DNA from 3 places in the Streptomyces sp. NPDC005784 genome. Region 1 is predicted to be linked to each of the others. Evidence: riboswitches for the same ligand, from Rfam matches in the RefSeq annotation. Region 1 holds a riboswitch; each other region holds the start of a gene.

Region 1 (4,312 bases):
CCTGGCCAGTCGATGGCAAACGACGGGGTAGGCGATGCGCGAGTCGGTGCAGGCAGAGGTCATGATGAGTTTCCTCGTGTCCGAGGAGCTGTCCTTCCGCATTCCGGTCGAGCTGCGGTACGAGACCGGTGATCCGTACGCCGTGCGGCTGACCTTCCACTTGCCCGGCGACGCGCCTGTGACCTGGGCGTTCGGGCGGGAGCTGCTGATCGACGGAGTCGGCAGGCCGTGCGGTGACGGTGATGTGCACATCGCTCCGGCCGACCCGGAGGAATTCGGCGAGGTGCTGATCCGGCTTCAGGTGGGTGGCGATCACGCACTGTTCCGGTCCGGGGCCGCGCCGCTCGTCGCGTTTCTCGACCGGACGGACAAGCTGGTACCGCTCGGGCAGGAGCGCTCCCTCGCGGGTTTCGACACATCCCTCGACGAAGCGCTCGACCGCATCCTCGCGGAGGAGCAGAGCGCGGGCTGAAGTCCCGGCAGCCCGGAGCGGAGTAACGCTTCCTCACAAGGGGCGTCCGTGCAGGATGGTTTCAGCGCTTCCGGCGGACGGCTCAGTGCTTGCGGCGGCGTCCCTTCCCGCTCCGTGCCGGAGTCCTGGCGGCCGCGGGCTCCACGGGGACGGCCGTGGTCCCCTCACGGTCCGCGGCGACCACCAGGGCGGCCAGCGCGGTCGTCACCGGCACAGCGGCGACCAGACCGATCGATCCGACCAGGGTGCGCACGATCTCCTCGGCGACCAGTTCGCTGTTGGCGACGGTGCCCACGCTGCTCTGCGCGATCGAGAAGAGCAGCAACAGCGGCAGCGCGGCGCCCGCGTAGGCCAGGACGAGCGTGTTGACGACCGACGCGATGTGGTCGCGGCCGATACGGATGCCCGCGCGGTACAGGCCACGCCAGCCCATCGTGGGGTTCGCCTCGTGCAGTTCCCAGACCGCGGAAGTCTGCGTCACCGTCACGTCGTCGAGGACACCGAGCGAGCCGATGATGACTCCGGCCAGCAGCAGACCGCTCATGTCGATGGACGGGTACAGACCGTGGATCAGACCGGTGCTGTCGTCGGTGTTGCCGGTCAGTACGGCCCAGTCGATGAACACCGAGCCGAGGAGGCCGATCAGCACCAGTGAGAGCAGGGTGCCCACCACCGCCACGGATGTCCGGGCCGACAGGCCGTGGCACATGTAGAGCGCGATCAACATGATCGCGCTGGAACCGACAACGGCCACGAGCAGTGGGTTCGAGCCCTGGAGGATCGCGGGCAGGATGAAGAAGTTCAGGATCATGAAGCTGATGGCCAGGGCGACCAGCGCCATGACGCCGCGCATCCGGCCGATCACCACGACGACCACGGCGAAGATCCCGGCGAGCAGCGTCAGAGGCAGCTTCCGGTTCGCGTCCGTGACCGAGTACTGGAGGTCCTTGGGTGCGGAGGGCTCGTACGCGACGACGACCTTCTCGCTCTGACGCAACTGCCGTGACTGATCCGGCTGAACGATTTCGATGAACGTACGGCCCTTGTCCTTGCCGGTGTCGATCCGGACCGTCGCCTTCTTGCATTCACCCGCCGCCCGCTTCTGAGCGGAGGATCCCTCGGCGGTGGAGGTGTCGCCCGCCGGGGTCTCCGCGGAGGCGTTCACGGACTTGCAGTCCACCTGGTCGATCCTGGTGACCGTCGCCTGCTGAGTCTGGCGGTCGAAGCCGACACCGGTGCGCTGGTGGGAAGCGGCCCCGCCGGGCCACAGCACCACGAGACCCACCGCGACCGCGGCCGCGAAGGGGATCAGCACCGCGGCGATGACCTTGCGCAGGTGCTTGGAGACCGGCGCGGCGGGACCGTGGCTGTGCGAGTGCCCGTGCCCGGCGCTCGAATCCCCGCCGTGCTCACCGGCGGGACCGGGCCCGTGCCCGCCGCCGGGACCGTGATGCTCACTGCCCGGTCCGGGACCAGAACCACCCGGCCCATGGCCGTGTCCGTTGCCGGAGCCATGCCCATGGCCGTCGTCGGAGCCCGGACGCCGCGGCGGCTCGGACGGCGGGAACGGGTGCTGCTGGGTCGTTGTCACCGCCCGATCATCGCAAGAACGGCAAGGGCCCTCTGTTCACCATGCCAAATATGACGCTAGCGTGGAGGCACCTTTGCACACGCGGGAGCTCGGAGCACCGGGCTGAGAGGGCGCTGACCTCCGTTTCGCGATGTTTCACATGAAACATCGACGAACGGAAGCTGCTGCGTCGACCGCTGAACCTGTTACCGGGTAATGCCGGCGTAGGGAGTAGGTCTCATGACCAACAAGGACGTACGCACGCCTGCCTCCAGCCAGACGGACGGGGCTTCGTCGCCGTCCACGAACGGCGAGGCCGGGAAGTCCATCGGCTGGCACAAGGCATACGTCGGGGGTACGCGTCCCGATCTGCGGGTGCCGGTTCGCCAGGTGCACCTCACCAACGGTCAGTCCGTGACGCTGTACGACACCTCCGGCCCGTACACCGATCCGACCGTCGACACCGATGTGCGCAGGGGGCTGGCGCCGCTGCGCGAGAGCTGGATCATTGCCCGCGGAGACACCGAGGAGTACGCGGGCCGTCCCGTCCGCCTCGAGGACGACGGGATCAAGCACACATCCCCGCGCGGGGGACTGCGCAACCTCGACGCTGTCTTTCCCGGGCGACCGCGCCAGCCGCGCCGGGGGCGCGCCGGGCAGGCGGTCACCCAGCTCGCGTACGCCCGACGCGGCGAGATCACACCCGAGATGGAGTTCGTGGCGGTCCGCGAGAACGTCGACCCCGAGGTCGTACGGGAGGAGATCGCCGCCGGTCGGGCGGTGCTGCCCGTGAACGTCAACCACCCGGAGATCGAGCCGATGATCATCGGCAAGCGGTTCCTGGTGAAGGTCAACGCCAACATCGGCAATTCCGCGGTCACTTCCTCCATCGAGGAGGAGGTCGAGAAGATGACCTGGGCGACCCGCTGGGGCGCCGACACGGTCATGGACCTGTCGACCGGACGCAACATCCACACCACGCGCGAATGGGTGCTGCGCAACTCCCCCGTTCCCATCGGCACGGTGCCGCTCTACCAGGCGCTGGAGAAGGTCGACGGCCGCGCCGAGGAGCTGACCTGGGAGATCTACAAGGACACAGTCATCGAACAGGCCGAACAGGGCGTGGACTACATGACGGTCCACGCGGGCGTCCGCCTGGCGTATGTGCCGCTCACCGCGAACCGCAAGACCGGCATCGTCTCGCGCGGTGGCTCGATCATGGCTGCCTGGTGCCTCGCGCACCACAAGGAGTCGTTCCTGTACGAGCACTTCGAGGATCTCTGCGAGATCCTCGCCGCGTACGACGTCACCTACTCGCTCGGCGACGGTCTGCGGCCCGGCTCCATCGCGGACGCCAACGACGCAGCACAATTCGCCGAGTTGAGGACGCTCGGGGAACTCAACACGATCGCGAAGCGTTTTCAAGTACAGACGATGATCGAAGGCCCGGGACATGTCCCGATGCACAAGATCAAGGAGAACATCGACCTTCAGCAGGAGATCTGTGATGAAGCTCCGTTCTATACGCTCGGTCCGCTGACGACGGACGTCGCGCCGGCGTACGACCACATCACTTCCGGCATCGGTGCCGCGATGATCGCCTGGTGGGGCACGGCCATGCTCTGCTATGTCACGCCCAAGGAGCACTTGGGCCTGCCCGATCGTGACGACGTCAAGACCGGCGTCATCACCTACAAGATCGCCGCCCACGCAGCCGACCTCGCCAAGGGGCACCCAGGTGCACAGGATTGGGATGACGCGCTCTCCGACGCCCGCTTCGAGTTCCGGTGGGAGGACCAGTTCAACCTGGCTCTCGACCCGGACACGGCACGGGAGTTCCACGACCAGACGCTGCCGGCCGAACCCGCCAAGACGGCCCACTTCTGCTCCATGTGCGGGCCGAAGTTCTGCTCGATGAAGATCAGCCAGAGCATCAACGAGCGGTTCGGCGGTGACGCGCCCGACGGCGCCTCCGCGGCGGAGATCTCCGAGGGCATGCTTCAGAAGTCCCGGGAGTTCGCGGAGGCGGGCAACCGCGTGTACCTGCCGCTGGCCGACTGAGTCACTCCACAGGGACGCGGTCCGGGGCCGACACCCGGACCGTCGTCCTCGGCCCGGTCATGCCGCGACGTCCTGCGGGTACCAGCGCAGTTCCACCGTGTTGCCGTCCGGATCCTGGACGTAGACCGAGGTGGCGGTGCCCCGCGCGCCGAAGCGTTCCACGGGACCCTGAAGCACGGTGAAGGATTCCGACGCGATGACCTCGTCCC
Region 2 (4,312 bases), on a different contig from region 1:
CAAGGTCCGCCAAGCCTCCCGCCTGCGGATTTGTCTGGGCGGGAGGCTTGATCGTGGATCTGACGGAGCAGTTGTCGAAGTAGCGAACCTGCCTGCGTGTCCGCCCGGACACCAGCTCTGAACCACCTCACGCTCGTAGCTCTCGCACTGCTCGCGGGAGCCTTCCGAGTGGGTCCCGACGAGGACGAGCCCGGTTCGGCCCGGTCTGCGTCCGTCAGTGGTCAGTGAGATCCACGATCACATCGCAGTGCGGATCGTCGGAAGGGCGATGCAGATGCTCGTTCGCCAGGAACGCGGGGGAAACCATGGCGCCGAGCAGGCCGGGCCCCGTACGGCTGATCAGCACGTCCACACCGTACGTGCGGTCCCGCTCTGGTGAACGGAAATAAAGGCGCACGCGGTCGTCGCCCGTGATGACCGCGCCGATGAACAGCGGTTTCCACGAGACCTCGGCCATCCCTGGGCCGTCCGAGGTCGACCACCGCTGATGGACGGCACCCGCGGGTGACCGCCCCCACCCCCACTCCGGCCTGGGCCGGCGGAGTTGATCTGCGACACTGGTACAGCCATGCCTAAGCCCGGAGAACTTACTTTTGTCGCGCCGCGCGGAGCCAAGAAGCCGCCGCGGCACCTTGCCGATCTCACTCCCGCCGAGCGCAAAGAGGCGGTTGCCGCGATCGGTGAGAAGCCGTTTCGTGCCAAGCAGCTCTCGCAGCACTACTTCGCCCGGTTCGCGCACGACCCCGCGGAGTGGACCGACATCCCGGCCGCCTCGCGCGGCAAGCTCCAGGAGGCGCTGCTTCCCGAGCTGATGACGGTCGTACGGCACCTGTCGACCGACCAGGACACCACCCGCAAGACCCTGTGGCGGCTCTTCGACGGCACGCTCGTCGAGTCCGTGCTGATGCGCTACCCGGACCGGGTGACCATGTGCATCAGCTCGCAGGCGGGCTGCGGGATGAACTGTCCGTTCTGCGCCACCGGACAGGCCGGCCTCGACCGGAACCTGTCGACCGGCGAGATCGTGCACCAGATCGTCGACGGTATGCGGTCGCTCCGCGACGGCGAGATCCCCGGGGGTCCGGCGCGGCTGAGCAACATCGTCTTCATGGGGATGGGCGAGCCGCTCGCCAACTACAAGCGGGTGGTCGGGGCGATCCGGGCCCTCACCGACCCCGAGCCGGACGGGCTCGGGCTCTCGCAGCGCGGCATCACCGTGTCGACGGTCGGGCTGGTCCCCGCCATCAACCGGTTCTCCGACGAGGGCTTCAAGTGCCGGCTCGCGATCTCCCTGCACGCCCCCGACGACGAGCTGCGCGACACCCTCGTCCCCGTGAACACGCGGTGGAAGGTGCGCGAGGTGCTGGACGCCGGATGGGAGTACGCGGCCAAGTCCGGTCGGCGCCTGTCGATCGAGTACGCCCTGATCCGGGACATCAACGACCAGGCGTGGCGTGGTGACCGGCTCGGGCGGATGCTCAAGGGCAAGCCCGTACACGTCAACCTCATCCCGTTGAACCCGACCCCGGGTTCGAAGTGGACCGCCTCGCGGCCCGAGGACGAGAAGGCGTTCGTCGAGGCCATCGCGGCCCATGGCGTGCCGGTGACCGTCCGGGACACCCGTGGCCAGGAGATCGACGGAGCGTGCGGTCAGCTCGCCGCGACCGAGCGGTAGTCTGAGCCGAGTCAGTACATCTTCATATTCCGACATCTTCATATTCCGACAGGGGAGCGCCACAGCGCTGAGAGTGCGGGACAGACCGCAGACCCTCTGAACCTTGCCCAGGTCATTCTGGGTAGGAAGTTCGGTCATTACTCAAGCTGTTGCGCCCTGCCCGGGAACCGTCAGAGTTCCCGGGCGGGGCCGCGTCTCTTCCTGGTCGCCCAGGAGGAATCCAGTGATCACCACCAGCAGCAGGCGGTTCGCAGTGTTGGCCGTCGGGCTCGGCCTCGTCGCGTTGCCCGCGCTGTCCGCGTGCGGCTCGTCCGACGCCGCCGGCTCGGGCGATCCGAAGACGATCACGCTCGTCAGCCACAACTCGTGGCTCGTGTCGAAGAGCGTGCTCAAGGACTTCGAGAAGCAGTCCGGCTACAAGGTCCGCGTTCTCATGGACGGCGACGCCGGGCAGGCCGTCAACAAGGCCATCCTGACCAAGGACAACCCGCAGGGCGACGTCTTCTTCGGCGTCGACAACACCCTGCTCTCCCGCGCGCTCGACAACGGGCTGTTCCAGCCGTACACGGCCAAGGGCGTGGACCTGGTCCTGCCCGAGTACCGGACCGACCAGGACAAGCACCGGGTCACGCCCATCGACACGGGTGACATCTGCGTCAACTACGACAAGGCCTACTTCAGCGAGCACAAGCTGGCGCCGCCGCAGTCCTTCGACGACCTGATCAAGCCCGCGTACAAGAACCTCCTCGTCACCGAGAACGCCGCCACGTCCTCGCCCGGCCTCGGCTTCCTGCTCGGGTCGGCCGCCCACTACGGCGACGACAACTGGCAGGGCTACTGGAAGAAGCTCAAGGCCAACGGGGTGAAGGTCGTGGACGGCTGGGAGCAGGCGTACAACGACGAGTTCTCCGGGTCCGCCGGCGGCAAGAAGGCCAAGGCCGACCGGCCGCTCGTCGTCTCGTACGCCTCCTCGCCGCCCGCCGAGGTCATCTACGCCAAGCCGAAGCCCACCACCGCCCCGACCGGGGTCGCGGCCGGCACCTGCTTCCGGCAGGTCGAGTACGCGGGTCTGCTCAGCCACGCCAAGAACGCCAAGGGCGGCAAGGCGTTCCTGGACTTCCTGCTCACCAAGGAGTTCCAGGACGACATGCCGCTCAACATGTTCGTCTACCCGGTCCGTGAGGGCGCGCAGGTGCCCGCGGAGTTCGCGCGGTTCGGTCCGCAGGCCAAGGATCCCGAGACCCTGGCGCCCGCGAAGATCGCCGCCGACCGCGACCAGTGGGTCAAGTCGTGGACCTCACTCGTACTGAAGTAGCCGAGGGAGCAGGCGGGGCCGACGAGGCCGGCGGACCCGGCGGGGCTTCGCGAAGGGCGCGCGGGCAGAGCGCGGTGCGGTTCGGGCTGATGGTCCTGCCCGTCGCGTTCTTCGCGGTCTTCTTCGCCTACCCCGTCGCCGCGATCGTCTCGCGCGGCCTCCACGGGGACGGCGGCTGGCAACTGGGCCGGATCTGGGACGTGGCGACCCGGCCGGACATCCGGCACGTGCTGTGGTTCACCACCTGGCAGGCGCTCGCCTCGACGGCGCTCACGCTGCTGATCGCGCTCCCCGGCGCGTATGTCTTCGCGCGCTTCGATTTCAGGGGCAAGCAGATCCTCCGGGCCGTGGTGACGGTGCCCTTCGTGCTGCCGACCGTGGTCGTCGGTACGGCGTTCCTCGCGCTGCTCGGCCGGGGCGGGCTGCTCGACGAGCTCTGGGGCGTACGGCTGGACACCACGGTGTGGGCGATCCTGCTCGCCCATGTCTTCTTCAACTACGCGGTCGTCGTACGGACCGTCGGCGGGCTCTGGTCGCAACTCGACCCGCGCCAGGAGGAGGCCGCGCGCATGCTCGGCGCCTCGCGTTTCGCGGCGTGGCGCAGGGTGACGCTGCCGGCCCTCGGGCCGGCCGTGGCCGCCGCCGCCCTCATGGTCTTCCTCTTCACCTTCACCTCGTTCGGTGTGGTGCAGATCCTCGGCGGTCCCACCTTCTCGACCCTCGAAGTCGAGATCTACCGGCAGACCTCCGAGATCTTCGACCTCGCGACGGCGGCCGTGCTCACGATCGTCCAGTTCGTGGCGGTGGGCGCGATCCTCGCCGTGCACGCGGCGACCGTACGCCGACGGGAGACCGCCCTGCGTCTGGTGGCCCCGGAGACGACCGCGCGCCGGCCGCGCGGTGCCGGGCAGTGGGCGCTCCTCGCGGGCGTGCTGGTGAGCATCGCGGTCCTCCTCGTGCTGCCGCTCGCCGTCCTCGTCCAGCGGTCCCTCGGCGCACCGGGATTCGGGTACTACCGGGCGCTCGCCGACGACGACGGCGGTGTCTTCCTCGTCGCCCCGATCGAGGCGGTCGGCAACTCGCTGGAGTACGCGCTCGCCGCCACCGCCATCGCCGTGCTCATCGGCGGTCTGGCCGCCGCGGCCCTCACCCGGCGCGCCGGTCGTCTCATGCGGGGCTTCGACGCGCTGCTGATGCTGCCGCTCGGCGTCTCCGCGGTGACCGTGGGTTTCGGGTTCCTGATCGCGCTGGACGAGCCGCCGCTGGATCTGCGTGCCAGCTGGATCCTGGTGCCGCTGGCGCAGGCGCTGGTGGGTGTCCCC
Region 3 (4,312 bases), on a different contig from region 1:
GCGGCGTCGGCGGGCGCGGGGACGGCGAAGACGGTGCTCAGTACTGCGGTGGCGGCGAGCAGGGAGCGTCGGCTCGGTCTCATGGCACGTGATCCCTTCCTGTGGGGAGCATGAGCATGCCATGTTGCTGTGAGCATCGGCGGTACGGATCGCGTCGACGGTCGCGGTCGCTCTCGCGTCCACCATCGTGGTCGGCCCCGCGCCGGCACTGGCGTCAGGTCCCGCGCCGGGGGTCTCCGTCGGCGGCCCCGGTCCGGGGCGACGCCCAGGCTCTCGGGCGCGGAGGAACGACCCGGTCTCACGGCCGACGCGGTTTCGGCGCGCCGCCGTTCACCCTGCGAGCCGGGTCAGGGGCTGCCGTAAGGAGTGCCGGGGTGTTCGATCCGCGTGGCGAACGCGGTGATGTCGGCGACCACGCGTTCGGGCTGTTCCCAGTGGACGACATGGCCAGTGCCTTCGTAGGCGACGAAGGCGGCACCGTGGACGGCGTCCAGGATGGTCTGCTGGTCGACGCGGGGAAGGAACTCGTCCTGTTCGCCCCAGATGACGAGGGTGGGCACCAGGATGCCCGCGAGGGTCGCACCTAGATCGGCGTCGAGGAGACCGCGCACGGTCTCCCTCCAGACGTACGCGGGGAGTTTGAGGTTCTCCTCGACCATGGTCTCGATGAACCCCCGGGCGATCGGGCGGGCCGCCGTGCCGGCCAGGAAGTCCTCGACGAACGCGCGGGGCACAGGGTCGGAGAGGTCTTCGAGAGACTTCCCCATCGCGGCCGCCGCCGGCTTGTCCGCGAGAGTGCCGGGGACGCCGAGCAGAACCAGACCCGCGATGCGGTCGGGGTAGGTGCCGGCGACGATCCGGGCCGGTACGCCGCCGCTTGACGCCCCGACCAGCAGGGCGCGGGGGATGTCGACCGCGTCCAGGAAGGCCACCAGGTCGGCGGCGAAGTCGTCGGGGGTGTAGCCCTCCGGAGGCCGGTCGGCATCGCCGTGCCCGCGCTGCGTGGGCGCGTAGCCGTGCAGGGACGCCGGAAGGCGCCTCAGAAGGGGCTCGAAGGACCACCAGGAGTCGGCCAGACCGTGCACGAAGACGACCGGTGTACCACTGGGGTAGCCGGCCTCGGCGTACGGGAGGGTGGGCCCTTCCCGCAGTTGCGCTGACTTCAGGGAGATCACGGTCACGGCACTCTGCCTCCTTCCGCCCGGCCACCGGGGTCCGGGAACCCGGGAGCGGAGAGCGAGCGGCGATCACTTCCGACAGTACCGAGGGGCGGCGCGCGCCGCGCTGCGAAAGGCCGGGCCGGGCCGCTCGGATGAAACGGAGCATGCGGGCGGGCACTGCTCCGGGTGGGTGACTCCAAGGGGCCGGTGGAGGGCCCGAGGGGGACCCGGCACCCTGGACGAGCCGCCGTGTCCCGTGCGGACACGATCCACCGCGTCCCGTGGAGACCGGGGACGGGTACCTCCGCCGTACACAGGGGCCGCCCTGCGCAGGGGCCGCCGACGCAGGACCGCCCCACGCAGGGGCCGCCGTACGCAACAGCTGCCGTGCCCGGGAGCCGCCGTACCCACAACCTGGGCGATCGGGCTAATGTGTCCGTCGTAGTACCGGACACGGGGTGCCCCGTCCGAGGGCTGAGATCACACCCGTCGAACCTGAACCAGTTCGTACTGGCGGAGGGATGTCTTCCATGCCATTGGCGCATGTTTCCGGCGGGCTGCCCGCCGACGGCCGGCCCGCCGTCTTCGACGGACGGATGCCCGCCGCACCCGGCGACCTGCGGGTGGAGGGGCACGGCATCGATCCGGTCCCCGAGAACAACCGGTACGGCGGCGCCGGGCGCCTGTTCACCGTGTGGTTCGCTCCGAACCTGACGATGACGGGCGTGTTCACCGGAACCATCGGCATCGCGCTGGGCCTGGACTTCGGTACCGCCCTCGCGGCGGTGGTCCTCGGGACCGTGCTCGGCGCGCTGCCCACCGCCTACCTCAGCACCTGGGGCGGCCTCACCGGCACCGGCCAACTCCCGCTCGCACGGCTCGCGTTCGGCCGGGCGGTGGTGCTGCCCGGGATGCTCCAGTGGCTGTCCTCGGTCGCCTGGGACGCGCTGATCGGGCTGTTCGGCGGGGACGCGCTGGCGCGGCTGTGCGGCTGGCCGTTCTGGCTCGGCGTGCTCGTCATGATGCTTGCCCAGGGGGCTCTCGGCATCCTCGGCTACGAGGCGATCCACCGCCTGCAGATCATCATGACGTTCGTGCTCGCCATCGCGTTCGCGGTGATCGCCTGGCGCATGCTGGACGGCGTCCATCCGGCGGCGACCGGGGCCGCGACCGGCGCCGACCGCGCGGGCGCGTTCGTGCTCACCAGCACCATCGCGCTCAGCCTCTCGCTGTCCTGGGCGCCGTACGCCGGTGACTTCAGCCGCTATCTGCCGCGCACCACGTCCCGACCGCGGATGTTCTGGTGCACCCTGCTCGGCCTCGTCGTGTCCTTCGTCGCCGTGCAGGTTCTCGGCCTGTGGGGCGCGTCGGTGCTGACCGACCAGACGGCGGCGGGCGTGGACGTGCTGCTGGGCGGCGGGACGGCGGGCGCGTTCGGGCTGCTGGCCGTGGCCCTGGCGGCCGTGTGCAGCAACGCGATGAACGACTACAGCGGTTCGCTGGCGCTGCAGACCCTGGGCGTGCGGATACCGCGCCCGGTGGCCGCCGCCCTGGCCGCCGGGCTCGGCTTCCCGCTGGTGCTCTGGATGCACGCCGCCGACACCACGGCCCGCTTCCAGAACGTGCTGCTGTTCGTGGGCTATTGGATCCCCGGGTTCGTCGCGATCGTCGTCGTCGACTGGATCGCCCGCGGGCGGGAGCGCGGCGGCGCCCCGGTCGACGTCGCCGTCGAGATCTCCCGTCCGCGCTCCGGATGGCCGTCGCTGGTCGCCTTCGTCGCGGCGTTCGGCGCGGCCGTGCCGTTCATGGACACCGGCCTGTACGTCGGTCCGGTGGCCGACGCGCTGCACGGCGCCGATCTCTCGTACTACGTGGCGTTCGTCGTCGCCCTCGCCCTCTACGCCCCACTGCGGCTGCGTCGCCGGGTCTGAGGGCTGTCCGTCGCTCCGCCGGTCGAGAGCCTCGCGCCCGAACCCGAACCCGAGAGGAACCTCGTATGGCCACTCCGCCCCGCGTCCTGACGATCGCCGGATCCGACTCCGGCGGAGGTGCCGGAATCCAGGCCGACCTGAAGACCATGCTCGCGCTGGGCGCCCATGGGATGAGCGTGCTCACCGCGGTGACCGCGCAGAACTCCGTGGGTGTGCAGGGCGCCTGGGAACTGTCCGAGGAGGCGGTACGCGCCCAGTACCGCAGTGTGGTCGACGACATCGGCGTCCAGGCCGTGAAGACCGGGATGCTCTCGTCGCCCGGCCTGGTCACGACGGTCGCCGAGCTGCTGTCCGACGTGGGCGCCCCGGTCGTCGTGGACCCCGTGAGCGTCTCCAAGCACGGGGACCGGCTGTTGGCCGATGACGCGCTGGATGCCGCACGGACCCTGTTGCTGCCGCGGGCGACGGTGGCCACCCCGAATCTCGACGAGGTCGCGCAGCTCACCGGGGTGAAGGTGAAGGACGAGGAGGGCATGCGCCGGGCCGCCGACCGGCTGCTCACGTACGGTCCCCGTTGGGTGCTGGTCAAGGGGGGCCATCTGCCGGGACAGGCCGTCGATCTGCTCACCGACGGAACGGCGGAGCACTGGCTGCGCGCGCCGCGCCACGACAACCGGCACACGCACGGCACCGGGTGCACGCTCGCCTCGGCCATCGCGGTGGGCCTGGCCGAGGGCCTTTCGGTGCCGGAGGCCGTACGGCGGGCCAAGGAGTACGTGACCGCCGCGATCGAGGCCGGTTTCGCGCTCGGCGCCGGCATCGGACCGGTGGACCACGGGTGGCGACTGCGCCGAACCGGCTGACCGCCGACCGGAGTTCCGGAGTTCCGGAGCGTCCGCCTCCGCACGTCGCCCGGAGACCCGGGTCCGCGATCCGGCGCACCACCTGCCTCGGAAGGTGAACACCTCGGCCCCTGTCGTGCGTACTGATCGGCACAGCGACAGTCGTCTGCTCGCCCGTCAGGGACGCGGGCAGGCAGATCCGGATCCAAGGAGCACACCATGAAGGCGACCGCGCAGATCGGCGTCACAGGGCTCGCGGTGATGGGCCGCAATCTGGCCCGCAACTTCGCCCGGAACGGCTACACCGTCGCCGTCCACAACCGCACCCCCGCACGCACCAAGGCACTGGTCGAGGAGTTCGGGCATGAGGGCGCCTTCG

Evidence for each region. Region 1 has a riboswitch for thiamine pyrophosphate ahead of thiC (phosphomethylpyrimidine synthase ThiC). Riboswitches for the same ligand answer to the same signal wherever they lie in the genome.
Region 2: it holds a riboswitch for thiamine pyrophosphate, as region 1 does, so the genes downstream of both, ACFYR3_RS18605 (thiamine ABC transporter substrate binding subunit) here and thiC (phosphomethylpyrimidine synthase ThiC) in region 1, are expected to answer to the same signal.
Region 3: it holds a riboswitch for thiamine pyrophosphate, as region 1 does, so the genes downstream of both, ACFYR3_RS26305 (cytosine permease) here and thiC (phosphomethylpyrimidine synthase ThiC) in region 1, are expected to answer to the same signal.

What each region holds. Positions count from the first base shown of each region.
Region 1 is NZ_JBIAIQ010000002.1:510,980-515,291, forward strand. It holds gene ACFYR3_RS05185 (SsgA family sporulation/cell division regulator) at 35-472, shown strand; gene ACFYR3_RS05190 (YibE/F family protein) at 555-2,063, opposite strand; TPP riboswitch at 2,135-2,290, shown strand; gene thiC (phosphomethylpyrimidine synthase ThiC) at 2,283-4,103, shown strand; gene ACFYR3_RS05200 (VOC family protein) at 4,161-4,312, opposite strand, start outside.
Region 2 is NZ_JBIAIQ010000010.1:108,628-112,939, reverse strand. It holds gene ACFYR3_RS18615 (hypothetical protein) at 215-457, opposite strand; gene rlmN (23S rRNA (adenine(2503)-C(2))-methyltransferase RlmN) at 569-1,675, shown strand; TPP riboswitch at 1,716-1,821, shown strand; gene ACFYR3_RS18605 (thiamine ABC transporter substrate binding subunit) at 1,899-2,990, shown strand; gene ACFYR3_RS18600 (ABC transporter permease) at 2,966-4,312, shown strand, end outside.
Region 3 is NZ_JBIAIQ010000018.1:93,697-98,008, forward strand. It holds gene ACFYR3_RS26295 (phospholipase) at 1-83, opposite strand, end outside; gene ACFYR3_RS26300 (alpha/beta hydrolase) at 348-1,181, opposite strand; TPP riboswitch at 1,605-1,699, shown strand; gene ACFYR3_RS26305 (cytosine permease) at 1,691-3,091, shown strand; gene thiD (bifunctional hydroxymethylpyrimidine kinase/phosphomethylpyrimidine kinase) at 3,157-3,954, shown strand; gene gndA (NADP-dependent phosphogluconate dehydrogenase) at 4,153-4,312, shown strand, end outside.